Regions from separate parts of the Shewanella zhuhaiensis genome, predicted to be linked through region 2. Evidence: predicted binding sites of a transcription regulator. Region 2 holds the regulator's gene; the other holds the start of a gene.
What was found. Region 2 encodes sigma-54, which starts transcription at its own class of promoters, with help from an activator protein. Its sites were predicted from a motif close to GTTGGCACGNNNNTNGNNT; they were not measured.
Positions count from the first base shown of each region.

Region 1: a site for sigma-54 is predicted at 2,132-2,150, ahead of glnA (glutamate--ammonia ligase). Genes of this name have one in related genera too.

Region 1 covers NZ_JAKUDL010000004.1:257,607-264,971, reverse strand. Annotated here, with positions in the region: gene typA (translational GTPase TypA) at 1-1,787, opposite strand, end outside; gene glnA (glutamate--ammonia ligase) at 2,249-3,658, shown strand; gene MJ923_RS13160 (aminotransferase class V-fold PLP-dependent enzyme) at 3,771-4,910, opposite strand; gene MJ923_RS13155 (PrnB family protein) at 4,914-6,092, opposite strand; gene MJ923_RS13150 (Lrp/AsnC family transcriptional regulator) at 6,257-6,721, shown strand; gene MJ923_RS13145 (TFIIB-type zinc ribbon-containing protein) at 6,809-7,360, shown strand.
Region 2 covers NZ_JAKUDL010000006.1:55,686-63,050, reverse strand. Annotated here, with positions in the region: gene MJ923_RS15885 (molybdate ABC transporter substrate-binding protein) at 1-311, shown strand, start outside; gene MJ923_RS15880 (hypothetical protein) at 382-768, shown strand; gene mgtE (magnesium transporter) at 777-2,141, opposite strand; gene MJ923_RS15870 (HPr family phosphocarrier protein) at 2,289-2,564, opposite strand; gene rapZ (RNase adapter RapZ) at 2,551-3,402, opposite strand; gene ptsN (PTS IIA-like nitrogen regulatory protein PtsN) at 3,399-3,842, opposite strand; gene hpf (ribosome hibernation promoting factor) at 3,845-4,132, opposite strand; gene MJ923_RS15850 (RNA polymerase factor sigma-54) at 4,163-5,647, opposite strand; gene lptB (LPS export ABC transporter ATP-binding protein) at 5,762-6,493, opposite strand; gene lptA (lipopolysaccharide transport periplasmic protein LptA) at 6,490-7,050, opposite strand; gene lptC (LPS export ABC transporter periplasmic protein LptC) at 7,037-7,365, opposite strand, start outside.

The DNA of each region.
Region 1 (7,365 bases), on a different contig from region 2:
TCGTTCTCGGTCAGGTGCTTCTTACGCACGCGGATGCTCAGCGGCGTCACTTCTACCAGTTCGTCGTCATCGATAAACTCAAGCGCCTGTTCCAGAGTCATCTGGATGTGCGGAGTCAGTACCTGAGCTTCGTCAGTACCAGAGGCACGCATGTTGGTCAGCTGCTTGCCCTTCAGGCAGTTTACGGTCAGGTCGTTTGAACGGCTGTGGATACCGATCACCTGGCCTTCGTAAACTTCAGCGGCGTGGCCAATCATCAGACGACCACGGTCCTGCAGACCGAACAGGGCGAAGGTCAGCGCCTTACCTGTGGCGTTGGAGATCAGTACACCGTTGTTACGCTGACCGATGTCACCACCCTTGAATGGACCGTAGTGGTCGAAAGTGTGGTACAAAAGACCGGTACCAGAGGTCGCAGTCATAAACTCGGTCTGGAAGCCAATCAGGCCGCGGCTTGGGATAACGAAGTCGATACGCACACGACCCTTGCCGTCCAGCTGCATGTCTTTCATGTCAGCCTTACGGGTACCCAGCTTCTCGATCACAGTGCCCTGATGATCTTCTTCCACGTCCACGGTCAGGGTTTCGAACGGCTCGCACTTCTCACCGTCGATTTCCTTGATGATTACTTCTGGACGGGATACCGCCAGCTCGTAACCTTCACGGCGCATGTTTTCAATCAGGATAGACAGGTGCAGTTCACCACGGCCAGACACGCGGAAGCGGTCAGGGCTGTCGGTTTCTTCAACACGCAGGGCAACGTTGTGAACCAGTTCCTGTTGCAGACGCTCAAGGATGTTACGTGAAGTCACGTACTTACCTTCTTTACCGGCAAACGGAGAGGTGTTTACCTGGAAGGTCATGGTCAGAGTTGGCTCGTCTACGCTCAGTGGTGGCAGGGCTTCGGCACTGCCCACGGCGCAGATGGTGTCAGAGATTTTCAGCTCGCCAAGACCCGTGATAGCAACGATGTCACCGGCGTTGGCGCTGGCCACTTCGTGACGGTCCAGACCCATGTAACCCAGTACCTGGCCGATTTTGCCGTTACGGGTTTTACCATCGGCACCAACAACGGTTACCTGCTGGTTGGTCTTGACGCTGCCGCGCTTGATACGGCCTACACCGATAACGCCCACGTAGCTGTTGTAGTCCAGCTGAGAGATCTGCATCTGGAAGGCGCCTTCGGCGTCTGCATCCGGAGGAGATACTTTCTCAACGATGGTCTGGAACAGTGGGGTCATGTCTTCGCTTGGCTCATCGGGATCCAGAGTGGCAAAGCCATTCAGGGCCGAGGCGTAAACGATTGGGAAGTCCAGCTGTTCGTCGGTGGCACCCAGGTTGTCGAACAGGTCAAATACCTGGTCGATTACCCAATCAGGACGGGCACCCGGACGGTCGATTTTGTTGATAACCACGATGGGCTTGAGGCCCTGGGCAAACGCCTTTTTGGTCACGAAGCGGGTCTGTGGCATTGGGCCGTCAACGGCGTCAACCAGCAGCAATACAGAGTCCACCATAGACAAAACACGCTCTACTTCACCACCGAAGTCGGCGTGGCCAGGGGTGTCTACGATGTTGATACGGTAATCGTTCCACTTGATGGCAGTGTTTTTCGCCAGAATGGTGATGCCACGTTCTTTTTCCAGATCGTTGGAGTCCATCACGCGCTCTGTGGCTTCGCCGCGGCTTTCAAGGGTGCCTGACTGGGAGAGCAGCTTGTCAACCAGGGTGGTTTTACCATGGTCAACGTGAGCAATAATGGCGATGTTACGCAAATTTTCTAACACGGTTAGCCTCTTACCATCTTGTTTCAGTGTGCATTGCCCCGATGTTGTTACGCCTCGGGACGGCCGGACTATCGCCGGCAGGGCGCGGGAATATGACGTATTACTGAACTATTCCCCGGCCCCTTGCGTTAAAAAGCGTGCCATTCTACTCTAGCAGCGTCCTCACGGACAGGATTATTTTTTGGCCGTTTGGGAGATCCCGACCTTGCCCGGCTGCACCAAATTACTGCACAGCATCAGTGCAAGCACCACAATAGTGCATAGGCTGCACCACAATAGTGCAACCGTGAAAATCCTGCGCCCTAAAAATCCAACCACTCTCTATTTAATCAATGACTTAAAATGTTGGCACAGTACTGGCTTTATCTGTGCCACGTTTCGGCGCAGCCGCAAAAGCCGCTACACCGACAAACAAATTATTGATTAAGGGACAACCCTTTACCCTACCCGGAGACTCGAACATGTCAGTTGAAAATGTGTTGAAGCAGTTGAAAGACCTGGAAGTGAAATTCGTGGATCTGCGCTTTACCGATACCAAGGGTAAAGAACAGCACGTATCTATCCCTACTCATCAGGTAGATGCCGACTTCTTTGAAGACGGTAAAATGTTCGACGGCTCATCCATCGCCGGCTGGAAAGGCATCAACGAATCAGACATGGTGCTGATGCCAGACCCAACTACTTTCGTGCTGGATCCTTTCACCGAAGAAACCACCGCGCTGATCCGCTGTGACATCCTCGAGCCTGCCACCATGAGCGGCTACAACCGTGACCCACGCTCTATCGCCAAGAAGGCTGAAGAGTACCTGCGTGCTACCGGCATCGCCGACACAGTACTCGTAGGTCCAGAGCCAGAATTCTTCCTGTTCGACGACGTACGTTTCGGCACCGACATGAGCGGTACCTTCGTGAAGATCGACGCCAAAGAAGCCGCCTGGAACTCAGGCACCAGCTACGAAGAAGGCAACACAGGTCACCGTCCATTCGTGAAAGGCGGTTACTTCCCGGTTGCCCCGGTTGACTCTTCTCAGGACCTGCGCTCTGCCATGTGTCTGGTACTGGAAGAAATGGGTCAGGTAGTTGAAGCTCACCACCACGAAGTGGCCACTGCCGGTCAGAACGAAATTGCTACCCGTTTCAACACCCTGACTGCCAAGGCTGACGAAATCCAGGTACTGAAGTACGTGGTTCACAACATGGCTCACGCCTACGGTAAGACTGCGACCTTTATGCCTAAGCCAATCGTTGGCGACAACGGCTCTGGTATGCACGTTCACCAGTCTCTGGCCAAAGATGGCGTAAACCTGTTTGCCGGCGACAAGTACGGCGGTCTGTCTGAAACTGCCCTGTACTACATCGGCGGTATCATCAAGCACGCCCGTGCCCTGAACGCCTTCACCAACCCAAGCACCAACTCTTACAAGCGTCTGGTACCACACTTCGAAGCCCCGGTAATGCTGGCTTACTCTGCCCGTAACCGCTCTGCTTCTATCCGTATCCCAGTAGTACCAAGCCCTAAAGGTCGTCGTATCGAGACTCGCTTCCCAGACCCAATGGCCAACCCATACCTGGCTTTCGCGGCTCTGCTGATGGCTGGTCTGGACGGTATCCAGAACAAGATCCACCCTGGCGATGCCATGGACAAGGACCTGTACGATCTGCCAGCTGAAGAAGCGGCCGAAATCCCACAGGTTGCCGAGTCTCTGGACGTAGCTCTGGCTGCCCTGGATGCTGACCGTGAGTTCCTGACCAAGGGCGGTGTATTCTGCAACGACTTCATCGATTCCTACATCGGCCTGAAAAAGGCTGAGGCTGAGCGCGTAAACCGCACCACTCACCCAGTAGAATTCGAACTGTATTACAGCCTGTAATACCCTACAGAACGCCGGGTAACCGGCGCATAAAAAAAGCGCCCCGGACTCAGGTTCGGGGCGCTTATTTTTGGGCCTTTATTCGAGCATCAAGGGCTCAGGGTTGAAGGCGTCAGCAGACTGCCTTCACACACGTAATAAAGCGCGCAATATCTTCCACGTCGTTATACAGGTGCGGTGACACCCTGAGTCCGTAGCGGCGTTTATCGACGCTGATATTGGTCTGGGTGAGCGCGGCCATCACCGCCTCATTGTGCTCTCCGAAGTTCAAAATTGCAGTGCCGCTGCGGCTATGGGCCGCGATACCACTCCCCGGCGAACGCACGGCCGAACCGATTGCACCAGCTTGGTGCAACTCATCGTAAAGCTTTGATACCAAAGCCTGATTATGTTGCCGTAGCAGTCCTTTTTCCAACTTGGCAAACCAGTTGATGCTGTGGCCTGCCAGCACAAAGGGCGCTACAGATGGGGTACCGCCCCAAAAGCGCAGCGCCGAGGGATGATATTTGAAGTGATGAATATCAAACTCAAACGGGTTTTCATGGGAAAACCAGCCCACATCCACAGGTTCGCACTCATCAATCCGTTCGGGGTGAACCCACAGATAAGCCGCACCCGGACCACCGCAGAGCCACTTCACCGACGAGCCAATCAGAAAGTCAGGCGCAAGTTCGCCCAGTGACAGAGGCACAACCCCCGCCGACTGGGCCACGTCTACCAGCGACAGCACTCCAAGCTCACGGCAGCGGCCGACTATCTCAGCCACAGGCGCCAGCGCCCCCAGATTGGAAAAGGCATGGCTGATAAACACCAGATCCAGCCCGGCATCGATATGCTGCTGCCACAGATTGGCATCGGTGATGTCTGCTCCCTGGGGGATAAAACTGAGCCTTGCCTGAGGCAGTGCCTGCTGCACCGCAAAGCCCATGGAAGGGAAGTCCTCCTCACACATGAGCACCCGGGCACCGGCCCGATTGAGCCGTGGATGCGACATCAGCAGCTTGGTCAGCGCCGATGACAGGTTGGTCTGCGGGCAGAAATCCTCTTTGTCGGCATCGAACAAACTGGCCAGCGCGGCGCGAAAACCCTCGATGCCACCCAGCCAATCACCCCAGGGCTCGCGGCCACTGTCACACCAGGGTTGCCAGAAATCCTGCTCAAACCCGGCTCGGGCAGCCTTTAGTGGCCGACCCACCGAGTGATTCAGCAGATAGCTGCCGCCCGGCAAATAAAACTGTGATTTGTAGTCCATGGTTCAGTCCAAACTGGCCTTGAGGCGGGCAATTTCCTGCCAGGCGGTGCGAATATCACTGCGCTTGGTGGCGGCACGGCGGTCGCGCAACTTTTCCAGCGCCCCAATCAGCACATGCAGTGGCGGGCCACTGGCGGTGACCTTGGACATATGCTGCTGATCCATGTTGACCGAGGGCTCGGCAATGTATTTTTTCACCAGTTGATCATGGTGCTGAATCGCGGTTTGGCCGTGAAGTTCACACACTTCGAGGAACAGCCGCAGGTTTTCCTGATACCAGCTTTCCTTGTGGCTGCCGGTGGCACGCAGAAAGTATTCCATCAGACTGGTGCGGCGCATGCAGTCGCGCAGAATCGCCTGATCTTCCGGCATCATGTACAGGAACTTATCCACCAGCATCTGCGAGTAAGAAGGTTCGTTGGCGTGGCACAGCCCCAGCAGCATATCGATAACGTTGATACCGGCAAAATCGCCGGCATTGGCGCCGCGATACACCTGACTGCCCACCCGGTACGGCTTGTAGTAGGGCCGTACGCAGTAAAAGAAACGGTCGGTATCCAGTTCATGGAACAGGGTGGTGTTGGAGTCCATCACATCCTGCAGCGCCTGACGGGCCACCTTGAGCAGGTCTGCGGTAATGGGATGGGACACTCCCAACGGCAGGATTTTCAGCAGCGCGTCGGCGGCGCGCTTGTAGGCCAGAATACCCTTGGTGTTGTAGTCGACAAACAGGCGCTCGTCGTGCAAATCGGTAAAACGCTTGTACTGGCCGCCGCGAGCCATATTGTGGGTGGTGAGGTGAGCCGTGGCAAAGCGTGGCGTGACCCCAATGGAAGCGCCGATATGCATTGCCAGCGCCGATGCTTCCACCAGTGGCGAATGGGTTTCCCGCGAAGGCTCGGTAATTTCATGGCGCCGACAGGCCGCCATATACAGGCCCACGTTGCCGAGCAAATCGAAGGCCGCATCAAAACCTTCGTCGGTGTTGCCCTCTTCCAGCAAGGCACTGATATGCCTGCGACCTTCGTTTTCCAACTGCTGCTTGAGGTCTTCGCCAATCCCCTGCACATTGGCGCGATCGGTTTGCAGCCAATAGAGGGATTCAAGCTCGTTGTTGATTTCAACAAAACGGGTACGCAGCCATTCGTCGAAGGCCTCCACGTTCAGCGTCATGTGTTTCATTGTTGTCGTTCTCCAGACACTTACCGCGTTGCAAGGTACAGACGCAGTTGTAAACAGCCTAGCACAGGGGGCGGAGGTTTTTTCACCAAAAGCCTGCGGACAAACCGCCACCATTGAGTGATACTCGATAACAACAAATCCAAAATTGTCGAAATCCACCAATAATGACCCAACTCGATAAGAAAGACACCGCCATCCTTGCCGCCCTGCAGCAAAATGGCCGTCAGAGTGTGACCGAACTTGCCGCCTCTGTAGGCCTGTCGGATACCCCTTGTCTCAGGCGCATCCGTCGCCTGGAGCAGGAAGGCTACATTCAGGGCTATGGCGCCTTGCTGGATCACCGCAAGGCCGGATTTGAAGTGATTGTCTATGCCTCACTGAGGTTGTCGGAGAACTCCGACAAGGCCGCCGAGCGCTTTGAAACCGCAGTGGCTCTGCTGCCGGAAGTGATGGAGTGTTCAGTGATCACCGGCAGCCATGATTATCTGCTGAAAATCGTCGCCCGGGATCTGCTCGCCTACGAGCGTTTTGTGAAGAAGTCCCTTGGCAGCCTGCCCGGGGTGGCGGGCATAGAGTCGACCCTGGTACTCAAACAAACCTTCAGCCGCAATGCCCTGCCGCTGGAGTGACACTTGAGCTGAACTTTAAAATCCCCTAGGCTGAGATCTCCCCGGCGCCCTTTTGTTTTGCCGGGGTTTTATCACAAAGGATTGATGATGCACTGCAGCGCCTGTAAACGCGGAAGCCTGGTTCCCACCCGGCTCGATGACCTCTTCAACGCCCACCGTTGCAATCACTGCGGCGGTCACTGGGTTCTTATCGACGATTTTGTCGCCTGGAAAGCCCAGCACCCCGATACCGATTTTGCCCCGGTAACAGCCATCGAAGAAAGTGAAGACAGCCCGATGGCGCTGTTTTGCCCCATGAGCCACACCCTGATGCGCAAGCTGAAAATCAGCACAGACACAGACCACAGGCTCGACTACAGCGCTGCTGTGGGCGGTGTTTGGCTCGACAAAGGCGAATGGCCGCTGCTCAAATCCATGGGGCTCGCCAGTTGTCTCAATCTGCTGGTAACTCAGGAGTGGCAAAACCGCCTGCGCCAAAGCCAGACCCAACATAATTTTGCCGAGCACTACCGCAACAAGTTTGGCGACGATACCTACGCCGAACTCAAACGCATTCGCGCCTGGCTCAGTGCTCAACCCAATAAAGCCGAATTGAAACAGTATCTGTTGACGGACGACCCCTACAGCGCCAGCCGCTGAGGTCT
Region 2 (7,365 bases):
AAGCCAAGGCGCGCCAGTTAACCGGCGGCCCGGACAGCCCCAAGCCACCAAAGGGGGTTAACAACTACGCCCATGTAATGCGTGAGAAACAGGCGGACGTGTTTTTGACCTATTGCACCAATGGACGCCTGGCCCAGAAGGAATTTGAAGAATTGCAGGTACTGGCACTGCCGGAAGCGCTGGCGGTTGGCGCCGACTACGGCCTGTTGGTTATCGATAACAAGGCCCAGGGTCTGGCCGACTTTATTGTAAGCCCCAAGGGACAGGCGATTCTGGCCAGTTATGGCTTTGCGCCGCCCAGGGCGTTGTGACGGCGGGCTTGCAAGATGAGAGATAAGTCTTTTTAATGAGAAGTATCTTTTCGTCAGGAGTCTGGCAAGCATGAGTCATCCCCGTGGTGTTGCCTTGGCTGTAGATCGTCTGGGAGAAGAGGTGCACCTCTCCTCTTTGGATTACGGTATGGGAATGCTGAAACTGTCGCTGGTTATCGAGGGCAAACGCTGTGTGGTGAGCTTCGATAAGGTGATGGGCATACGGCTGTTGGACGAAGGCGATTTGCTGGAGTTCTGGGCCGAATTCAGTCTATCCAATGGCTGGCTGTTTCAGTTGTCTGAGGGCGGCTGGCTGGCGCAGGAGAGTAAACGCAGCGGCTTTATGGCCAGCAGCCATTTGTCGCCACGGGAGTTTTTGGTGGTTACCAAAAAAGAGTGTGTGTCGGTGTTGTCCGGCGAAAACCAGCCGGACATTGAGTGGCTGCCCGCTCCCTGAATCAAGGCTCAACGCATCAAAAAGGCCGTTGCCAAGCCTAAAAAGGCAAACAGGCCAATCACATCCGTTACCGTGGTCAACACCATGCCACCGGCGAGCGCCGGGTCAATCTTAAGCTTTTTCAGCAGCAGTGGAATACTGGCACCGGCCAGGCCCGCAATGGTCATATTGATCAACATGGCGCCGCCAATCAGGGCGCCGAGGCGGATGTCATCCTTCCACAGCCACACCGCCAGGCTCACCAGCACTGCCCACAGCAGGCCATTTAAAAAACCGATGGCGAGCTCCTTGCCAATCAGCCAACGCGAGTTGCTCTGACCAATGTGGCCAAGGGCTATGCCGCGGATCACCAGCGCCAGGGTTTGATTACCCGCCACACCGCCCATGCTGGGCACTATGGTCATCAGAATCGCGATGGTGGCAAATTGCTCCAGAGTAGACTCAAACATATTGCTTACTGAGGCGGCCAGCAGGGCAGCGAACAGATTCACCGTCAACCACAGCGAACGGCGGGCGCTGCTTTTCAGCACAGGGCCGAAAGTGTCTTCGTCATCATCCATCCCTGCCATGCCCATCATCGAGTGTTCGGCGTCTTCTCGGATCACATCGACCACGTCATCGATGGTGATCCGCCCCAGCAGCTTGCCATCGGAATCAACCACAGGGGCTGACACCCAGTCGTGGCGCTCAAACAGCGCAGCCGCCTCGGTATCCGACATGCTGACCGGAATGCCATCGATGCTCTCATTTATCAGCTCGCGGATAGGGGTGGCCGGGTCGCAGGTGAGAAGTGAAGCCAGGGTTACCCCGCCCATCAGCACGTCCTGCTTGTCGACCACATACAGCATGTCGGTGGCCTCGGGCAGGGAGCCGCGCAGGCGCAGATAACGCAGTATCACATCCACATTCACGTCGGGACGAATGGTGACAGTATCTGTGTTCATGATGCCGCCGGCGGTCTCTTCGGGGTAAGACAGCGCCTGCTCGGCACGCAGCCGGTCCTGGCTGGACATGGACTGCAGCACTTGCCGATAGAGGCTGTCCGGCAGCGATCGCAGTATGTAGGCCAGATCGTCGGTGTCCAAACCGGCGGCGGCCCGGGCCAGACGCTCAGGACTCATCTGGCGGATGAACTTGTCTTTCATCTCTTCGCCCAGCTCTTCAAGCACTTCACCGGCGAGTTCGGGGTCAATCAGTTGCCACAGTACCTGGCGGGTGCGCGGCGGCGAGGATTCGAGCACCAGCGCAATATCTGAGGCGGCCATATTGAGCAGCATTTGCCGCACGTGCACAAACATGCCGCTACCGAGCGCCTCGTTGAGCTGGCTCAGTCTGAGTTCGGTCTGTTCGTTATCCAGAAGTTCCAATGGCATCGCCTTTCCCCAAAGAGATGAATTGGCAATATGGTAGCAAATATAGAGGGATAGACGAAGATTGGCGCTAATGCGCAGTGCAATATGCTGCGATGGCTTTAGTTGAGGGGAGGAGTGGCGCTATAGCCTGCTGTCGTGTGAGGGCTTTTAGCACTCTTCGTCAAAGCAGGCGTTGATAAGGTTGCAGATGGCGTCCATGGCCTGCTCGGCCTCATCGCCTTCGGCAATGATATGGATGGTTTTGCCCATGCCGGATTCCAGCATCAGCAGCCCCAGTACGCTGGCGGCCGAGGCTTGTTTTTCACCCTGTACCAGGGTGACGCTGGCCTTGAACTCAGACGCCAGTACCGCCAGCTTGGTGGCGGCACGGGCATGTAATCCGAGTTTATTGACTATGGTGATATCGCGCTCAAGCCTTGGCATCGAGTTCCCTGTGGCGTGCTTCGACCTTATGGTGCGAGTTGGCAAAACGTTTGGCCAGCTGGTCGGCAATGTATACCGAGCGGTGCTGACCACCGGTACAACCTATGGCGATGGTCAGGTAACTGCGGTTGTTACGCTCCAGATGCGGCAGCCAGGTTTCCAGCAGGTTTTCGATTTGCCAGATGTACTTGTTGACCAGTACCTGACGCTCCAAAAACTGCTTCACTGGCTCATCCAATCCGGTCATCGGCCGAAGGGCTGGCTCCCAGTGCGGATTTGGCAAGAAACGGGCGTCGAACATAAAGTCGGCCTCGGTGGGCATGCCATGCTTGAAGCCAAAGGATTCAAAGATGATCACCAGCTCTTTGTCGGTGCGCCCCAGCAGAATTTGCCGGACGGCATCGGCCAGCTCATAGACGTTCAGATTGGAGGTGTCTATGTAGTGGTCCACCAATTGCGACACAGGCTCAAGCAGTTTGCCTTCGAGTTTGATGGCTTCCTGAAGTGACACTTTGCTGCGTGACAATGGATGCAGACGACGGGTTTCGCTGTAGCGTTTCAGCAGCACCTTATCGCTGGAGTTGAGGAAGAAACTGGTGAGCTCAACCCCTGGCGGCAGTTTGGCAAGCTCCTGTTCCAGCGCTTTTTCCTGCTCAGGCATATTGCGAATGTCGATACTGATGGCGACCTTGTCGCTGCTGCCTTTGAGCTGCTCCAGTAAGGGGCCCATCAGGGTCAGCGGCAAGTTATCGACGCAGTAATAGCCGAGGTCTTCCAGTACCCGCAGGGCAACGGATTTCCCTGAGCCGGAGCGGCCGGAAACGATGACGAGTTTCATCCTGTGATTACCTGGTAGAGTTCCTTTTCATCATGGCTTTTACGCAGTTGCTTCAACACTTGCTTGTCGTTGAGCTTTTCGGCCATGGCTGCCAGGGTACTCAGATGCTGTTGGCATTGGTCAGATGGCACCAACAGCGCGAACAGTATGTCCACCGGCTGTTTGTCGATGGCATCGTAGCCAATGGCTTCTTCGCATTTGATGAGTACGGCGAGAGGTTTGTCGATACTACCCAGGCGACCATGGGGAATGGCAATGCCATTACCAATGCCGGTGCTACCCATTTTTTCACGGGCCAGCAGGCTTTCAAAGATCTCTTGGGAAGAGAGGGAAGGGTACTGGGCTGCGGCGAGATCGCTAATCAGTTCCAGTACCTTTTTCTTGCTGCCCGGAGTGGCACAGCTAGTGCACTCCGGCGCCAGGATGGTACTTAGTTCCATCGTTAATGTTTGGTCAGTTTCTCTTTGTGTTTAATTACCTGACGGTCCAGTTTATCAATCAGGGCGTCAATGGCGGCGTACATGTCTTCATGTTCTGAGGTGGCGAATACTTCGCCTCCGTTGAGGTGAAGCTTGGCTTCTGCGATTTGCTGCAATTTCTGAACATTGAGAACAACGTGCACATTATTGATCTGTTCGAAATGGCGTTCAAGCTTGGAGAATTTACTCTCTACGTAGTCGCGCAGTGAGTCGGTGATTTCGATGTGATGCCCTGTCAGGTTGATTTGCATAGACACTTTCCTCCAATGACCTCGGTTGGGTTACAAACTCTTACGCTGATTCGACGGTGGTATCAGCATCGCCTCTCGGTATTTGGCGATGGTGCGTCGGGCAACGTTGATTCCTTGTTCCGCCAGAAGTTCTGCCATCTTGCTGTCGCTTAACGGCTTCTTCTGGTTTTCCGCTGCAACCAGCTTTTTGATAAAGGCGCGGATTGCAGTAGAAGAGCACTCTCCGCCATCTTCGGTTCCGACATGGCTGGAGAAAAAGTATTTCAGTTCAAAGATACCCCGCGGGGTATGCATGTACTTTTGAGTGGTGACCCTGGAGATGGTGGATTCGTGCATTTCCACCGCCTCGGCGATATCGTTGAGCACCATGGGTTTCATGGCCTCTTCACCGTACTCAAAAAAGCCCTGCTGGAATTGCACTATGCAGTTGGCCACCTTGAGCAGGGTGTCGTTGCGGCTCTCCAGACTCTTGATAAACCACTTGGCCTCTTGCAGATGGCCTCGGATAAACTGGCTGTCTGACTGATTGCGGCTGGTGCGCGCCAGCGCTGCATACTGCTGATTCACACTCAGTTTAGGCATGCAATCCGGGTTCAGCTCCACCACCCAGCGACCATTCTTTTTGCTCACCGACACGTCAGGGATCACGTACTCTTCCTTGGTGCTGGTGACGTTCTCGCCCGGACGGGGATTCAGACTCTGGATCAGCACTATGGCGTCTCTGAGTTCTTCTTCCTTGAGGCGGGTTTTCCGCATCAGGGTGCGGAAGTCGCGGTTGGCAATCAGGTCCAGATGCTCACGGATAAGCAGCTTGGCGTTATCCAGATGCGGCGTATCAGCGGCAAACTGCCCCAGCTGGATCAGCAGGCACTCGGCCAAATCCCTTGCTGCAACACCAATGGGATCGAAGTGTTGAATGCGCTTGAGCACAGCCTCGACTTCGTCCAGCTCAACCTCTTCATCGCCCACGGCCTCGAGGATTTCATCCAGGCTTTGGGTCAGATAGCCCTTTTCGTCAATGGCATCAATGATAGCGGTGGCAATGGCCAAATCGGTATCCGAAAAAGGGGTGAGATTTTTCTGCCATTCGAGGTGTTCGTACAGGCCTTCGCTGGTTTCGCCCTGAAATGGCATGTCGTCGTCGCGACTGATGCCGGGGCCGGCAACCGGAGCGGCGGTGAAGACTTCATCCCAGGTAGTGTCCATGGGCAGTTCATCCGGCATGGATTCCTGAGTCACGGCTTCGGAGGTTTCTACCGAAGCGGAATCACCTGCGCTGGCTGATACTGAGCCTTCATCGAATTTGTCGTCGAACTCTTTGTCGCCGCCATCGGCATCGTACTGATCGCCATCGAGGCGATCATCGTCCATTTCCAGCAGCGGATTGGCGTCGAGGGCTTGTTGAATTTCCTGTTGCAGTTCAAGCGAGGAGAGTTGAAGCAGACGAATGGCCTGCTGCAACTGTGGCGTCATGGTGAGTTGTTGTCCCAGTTTGAGCTGGAGCGACGCTTTCATCGTACTGCGGATCCTTCACTAAATAATTCAGGTAGAAAGCTTTTATCTATCAGGTTCTTCGGCCAATAGCCACCCTGATTTACCGGATATGAGACGGTAGGCTTTGTTGTTTAACTATAGCCTGAATTGCTCACCCAAGTACACTGCACGCACTTGCTGATTGTCCAGGATCTCGGCAGGTGTGCCTTCGGCAATCAGGCTGCCGTGGCTGACGATGTAGGCTTTTTCACACACATCCAGGGTTTCACGCACGTTGTGGTCGGTAATAAGCACCCCAAGACCGCGGTTTTTCAGCTGTTCGATAATCTTTTTGATATCGATAACCGAAATGGGGTCAACCCCGGCAAAGGGTTCATCCAACAGGATAAAGCGTGGGTTGGCGGCCAGTGCACGGGCAATTTCCACCCGGCGACGTTCACCACCTGAGAGTGACATACCGGCGTTGTCGCGGATGTGGGTGATGTGGAACTCTTCCAGCAGTTGCTCGAGCAACTCTTCACGCTCATCGCTGCTGAGCTCTTTACGCATCTGCAGCACGGCCATGATGTTGTCGCGTACCGACAGCTTGCGGAAGATGCTGGCCTCCTGGGGCAGGTAGCCAATGCCTTTGCGGGCTCGCAGGTGCATGGGGTCGAGGGTCAGGTCATCGTCATTGATGTGAATACTGCCCTTGTCGCTTTGCACCAGACCCACCACCATGTAGAAGGTGGTGGTTTTACCGGCACCGTTGGGGCCGAGCAGGCCAACCACCTGACCGGTATTCACCGTGAGGCTGACATCTTTGACCACCTGACGGTTTTTGTAACTCTTGGCGAGGTTGCTGGCCTTCAGGGTCAGTGCCGTCATTGCTGCTTCTCTTTCTGGGGTTGAGGCTGGTCTTGCTCGCCTTTGTCCTGCAATTCCTGCTGGTAGTTCTCAGGTTTGATGATGGTGATCACCTGATCGTCTTTTTTACCGCTGCTTTGCGAGCTGAGCTGCTGCTTTTCGATGTCATAGACGATGGAGTCGGCGCTCACCTTACTGCCATCCTGCTCGACTTCAGCGCTGCCCTTAAGGCCCATGATGCGGCTGTCGATGTTGTAGCTGATTTCATTGGCGCTGGCCTGCACTGTGCGGCCATCTTCCACCTGCTGGCTGTAGGTGGCGGGCTTGCCCTTGGCGAGCAGAATGCGCTTGCCGGTCTTCTCATCTGTGTAGGAACTGAGCTCGTCGGCCTTGAGCACCAAACTACCCTGGGTCAGGGTTACCGGACCTTCGTAGACGATGCGTTTGTTTTTCAAATCGGCGTAGCTGTTGGCGGCCGCGATTTTCACTTCCTGAGTTAAATCGAATTTGGTGTTGGCCTGCGCCAGGGCGCTGCAGGTACACAGCAGCACCAAAATAAGCGACTTATTGAGGTTCATAGGTTCCCTTAATCTTGCTTAAAAGCTTCACTTCCTGCGCATTGAGGTCGGCATGCAGGCCGACGCCACTCATATGGAAGTTATTGCCGCTGATTAAAATTTCTTGTTCGGAAGTCAGGATCATGGTCTTGAGATCCAGCTCCAGATAACTGGTATTGAGCTGCCGCAGTGGCTCGTTGAAACTGATAGCTTCAATCAGCACGTCCTGCTCCAGCATGACTCTGTCGCTTGCTTTGTCCAGTCTGCCGATTTTGGCGCTGAGACGCCACTCGCCTTTACCATCTTGTGGAAACAAGGTGTACACCGGCTGGGTGA